One region of the Hymenobacter cellulosilyticus genome, then DNA from elsewhere that is predicted to be linked to it. Evidence: riboswitches for the same ligand, from Rfam matches in the RefSeq annotation. Region 1 holds a riboswitch; the other holds the start of a gene.
What was found. Region 1 has a riboswitch for S-adenosylmethionine ahead of metH (methionine synthase). Riboswitches for the same ligand answer to the same signal wherever they lie in the genome.

Region 1 (2,197 bases):
GCCAGCTCGGCAATGTGCTGGGGCGTGGTGCCGCAGCAGCCGCCGGCCACCGTGACAATGCCGTCCTTAAGGTAGTTTTCCACCACGGCCGCAAATTCCTGGGCCGACTCGTCGTAGCCGCCGAAGGCATTGGGCAGGCCCGCGTTGGGGTAGGCCGAGATATGCACGTCGGCAATGCGGCTCAGCTCTTTCACGTACACCTGCAGCTGGTCGGCGCCCAGGGCGCAGTTCAGGCCCACGCTCAGCAAGGGCAAGTGGCTGATAGAGTTCCAGAAAGCCTCCACCGTCTGGCCCGACAGCGTCCGGCCCGAAGCGTCGGTGATGGTGCCCGAAATCATGACGGGCACGACCTTGCCGCCCTCGTCGAAGAACTTCTGCACCGCATACAGGGCCGCTTTGGCGTTGAGCGTGTCGAAGATGGTTTCAATCAGCAGCGTATCGGAGCCGCCTTCCACCAGCCCGCGCACCTGCTCCAAGTAGGCAGTAGCCAGCTCGTCGAAGGTTACGGCGCGGAAACCGGGCCGGTTCACGTCGGGCGACAACGAAGCCGTGCGGTTGGTGGGCCCAATGGCGCCGGCCACGAAGCGGGGCTTGTCGGGGTTCTGCGCCGTAAATTCGTCGGCTACTTCCTTGGCTATGCGCGCCGACTCGAAGTTGAGCTCATACACGATATGCTCCAGCCCGTAGTCGGCCTGGGCAATGGTGGTGCCGCTGAACGTGTTGGTTTCCACCATGTCGGCCCCGGCGGCGAAGTAGTCGGCGTGAATACCCCGGATGATGTCGGGACGGGTCAGGCTAAGCAAGTCATTGTTGCCGCGCAGAGGCTTGGGGTGGTCCGCAAAGCGGGTCCCGCGGAAGTCGGCCTCGTCCAGCGTGTGGCGCTGAATCATGGTGCCCATGGCGCCATCGAGCACGAGGATGCGCTGCTGCAGAATGTCGTAAAGCGGGGAATCGGGGCGAGACGTCGTCGGTTGCATATCGGCTCTTCTAAGGAAACTAGCGGCGAAAAAGTGCCTATCCAGAAAGAGCCGCGTGGGGGCGCGTCCTGCACTTATCTTCTCCCGGAGCCGGAGCTACGGAATGGGAGTTGGCACCTTGTTTTATTTCAGGTTGCCAAGACGTCGTCGGGCCCAGTCCCTCGGTCTTTCTGGATAAGTAACAAAGCGAAGATAAGGCAGGAAATTCCGGAATCCAATTTTACCCGGCCCTCCAGCGTTGCCTAAGAGCCTTACCTGCCTTTATTGGGGTCATAATCCTGCTTTATCTACCGTTGCTATGCGTCTACCTCTACTGAGCCGAGTTTTCGCTGCCCTTCTACTGCTGCTGCCCGGCCGGGCCCTGCCTGCCCAGACTCCAGCCCGCCCCACCGAGCACGGCCTGCGCGGGCAGTATTACGAGGGCAAGAACTTCGAAAAGCTGGTACTGACCCGCACCGATGCTGCCATTGACTTCGACTGGAGCCGGCGGCAAAACGGCCCCGGCCAGCCCGTCAGATACGCTGTGTCGCCCGGCCCGGGCGTGCCCGGAACGTGGTTTTCGGTGCGCTGGACGGGCTTTTTGTATGCCCCCAAAACGGGCGTGTACACGTTTCAAATGGCTACCGACGACGGTATGCGCGTCTGGATTGGGGGCCGGCCGCTATTAAACTCCTGGGCCGACCAGCCCACCAAGCGCGACAGTGCCACTATGAAGCTTACGGCCGGCCGCTACTACTCCGTGCGGGTCGAGTATTACCAGGTAGAGCGCGTCACAAAGGCCTTGCTGGCCTGGCGGCTGCCGGGCTCTACGGCGGAGCCGAAGCCGATTCCAACCAGCAACTTGTACCTGACCCTGCCCGTTACGGCCCAGCCTTTTGTAACCCCGAAAGCAGCGGCAGCCGGTGGTACCATTCATATTGTATCGGCCCCGCCGGGCAAAAAAGCTGCTCCGACAACCTCTACGGCCGTTAAGCCCAGCCGGGGCGTGACCGTGGCCGGCAAGGTGCCCGGTGGCATCGGGCTGCAGGCTACCTACTATGCCGGCTCGGTGCGGGGCGCGGCGGTGCATAGTCGGGTGGAGCCGGTGGTAAACGTGACCTGGCGCGGCGCAGCCCCCGCCCCCGGCGCACCCGGCGCGGGCTTCTCGGTGCGCTGGACGGGCTATGTCTACGCCCCCGAATCAGGAATCTACGTGCTGCATACCGAGTGGGACGACGCTA
Region 2 (2,197 bases), 2.7 Mb from region 1:
TGCGCATAATGAGCACGCCCAGGCACACCATCACGAAGGCCAGCAGGGTGCCGATGCTAGTCATTTCGCCGACCACCGAGATGGGCACAAAGCCGGCAAACAAACTGATAAAGGCCCCAACAGCAAGTTAGACTTGTGCGGGGTGCTGAATACGGGGTGTACTTCGGAAAACACCTTGGGCAGGAGCCCGTCCTTGGACATGGAGAAAAACACCCGGCTCTGCCCCATCAAATCCACCAGGATAACGGAGGTGTAGCCGATGAGAATGGCAATGATGATGGCCGAAGAAAGCCAGCCGTAGGGCGTTTTCTCAATGGCAATGGCTACGGGCGCGGCACTGTCCTTGAACTCCTTATAGTTGGCTACGCCCGTCAGCACGTGGCCGAAGAGAATGAAGAGCACGGTGCACACCAGCAAGGAGCCGATGATGCCGATGGGCATGTTGCGCTGCGGATTCTTGGTTTCCTGGGCCATGGTAGCCACAATATCGAAGCCAATGAAAACGAAAAACACCACCCCGGCCCCGCGCAGGATGCCGCTCCAGCCAAACTCGCCAAACGTGCCGGTATTCTCCGGAATGTAGGGCTGGTAGTTGGCCGGATCAATGTATTGCCAGCCCAGGGCAATGAACACGAGCACCACGGCCACCTTCAGCGTCACGACCAGGGCATTAAACCAGGCCGAGCCCGAGGTGCCCCGGATGATGATGGCCGTAATGGCCAGCACGATAAGCATGGCCGGTACGTTCACGAGGCCCGACACGGTGCCGCCGTCGGCCAGCTTGGCCGTTTCGAAGGGCGACATTACCAGCTGGGGCGGAATGTGCAGGTTGAAGTTGTCGAGCACCTTGACCAGATACTGCGACCAGCTGATGGCCACCGCAGCGGCCCCACCGAGTACTCCAGAATCAAATCCCAGCCAATAATCCAGGCAAACAGCTCGCCCATAGTGGCGTAGGAATACGTGTAGGCCGAGCCGGCCACGGGCACCATGGCGGCAAACTCGGCGTAGCACAAGGCTGAGAAGGCGCAGCCCACGGCCGCCACCAGAAAAGACAAGGTTACGGCCGGGCCGGCGTTGTTGGCCGCCGCAATGCCGGTGAGCGAGAACAAGCCCGCCCCGATGATAACGCCGATGCCGATGGCTACCAGGCTGAAGCCGCCCAGGCTGCGCTTCAGGGTGCCGGCCCCCGTTTCGGCTGCTTCCAAGCGAAGCAGCTCCAGTGATTTTTTTAACATAACCAGGGATAGGAACGCGCCGCGGCCCGCTCAGAAGTGAAAAGGGTTCCGGCTGCGGCAGCTTGGCTGCTGCAACAGCGCGAGGCCCGCGCAAAGGCGCCGGGCCCGGCCGCAACCGGAAAAGAGAAAGTCAGGAAAGAGGTGGTCGGCCCAGACGAGGGCCGGGCGGCACGGGGGCCGCAGGGGCTAGCGCCCGGTGCTTCAGCAACAGCAACAACACCCGCTTACAGCGTGCCGGGCCCCAACGGGAGGCGCGGGCACGGTAGCAACGGAAACGAAAACGGGCAGGCTAGGGAAGCAATCCACGGCAACTTGTTTTTATATGGGCAGGAATTGGCACCGTTCCGCGAAGCTGCGGGGGTTGCCGGCGCGTCAAAGAGCCTGTCTCTCAGCGCCTCTGTATAAAAACAATCCTTTGGGCAGAAAGAATTGATGGCGCAAAGGTAGCCTAGCCCGGCCCGGATTTGCAACCGCCGCGCCGAAATTCCCCCGCGGGGCTTACCGGGCTATTACCTTAGCCGGGGCAAAAAGGTCCGGCAGCTTAACCTAATGCCCGAAAAAGCAGTAGGTGCCAGCACCACCATTTTGCCCCCCGCTGCGGGCGGCAGAACTCACCCCAGCAACCTAACCCGGCTTCTTCAGCATCTTTAGCCGCTGCCGGCCCACCTCCACCCTATGCATCCAGGAGTAAAAACCGCCCTGAAAATTACCGGCTACACCCTTGGTTCCCTCGTGGGCATTGCCGGCCTGTACGTGGCCTCGTCCTTTGCCTTGTCCCGCATTCCGGTCAACACCCAGGACGCCGACCGCACCGAGGACGTGGATATCTACATCCTCTCCAACGGCGTGCACACCGATATCGTGACGCCGGTGCGCACCGCCTACATCGACTGGACCACGCTGGTGCCCTTCGAAAACACGCCGGCCCGCGACGCCTCGGCCCAGTACGTGGGCTTCGG

Region 2: another riboswitch for S-adenosylmethionine. It lies ahead of MUN79_RS16610 (amino acid permease); the one in region 1 lies ahead of metH (methionine synthase).

What each region holds. Positions count from the first base shown of each region.
Region 1 is NZ_CP095046.1:725,419-727,615, reverse strand. It holds partial or broken gene metH (methionine synthase) at 1-977, opposite strand, end outside; SAM riboswitch class I at 1,049-1,158, opposite strand; gene MUN79_RS03665 (PA14 domain-containing protein) at 1,276-2,197, shown strand, end outside.
Region 2 is NZ_CP095046.1:3,387,349-3,389,545, reverse strand. It holds partial or broken gene MUN79_RS16610 (amino acid permease) at 1-1,238, opposite strand, end outside; SAM riboswitch class I at 1,554-1,646, opposite strand; gene MUN79_RS16605 (TIGR02117 family protein) at 1,914-2,197, shown strand, end outside.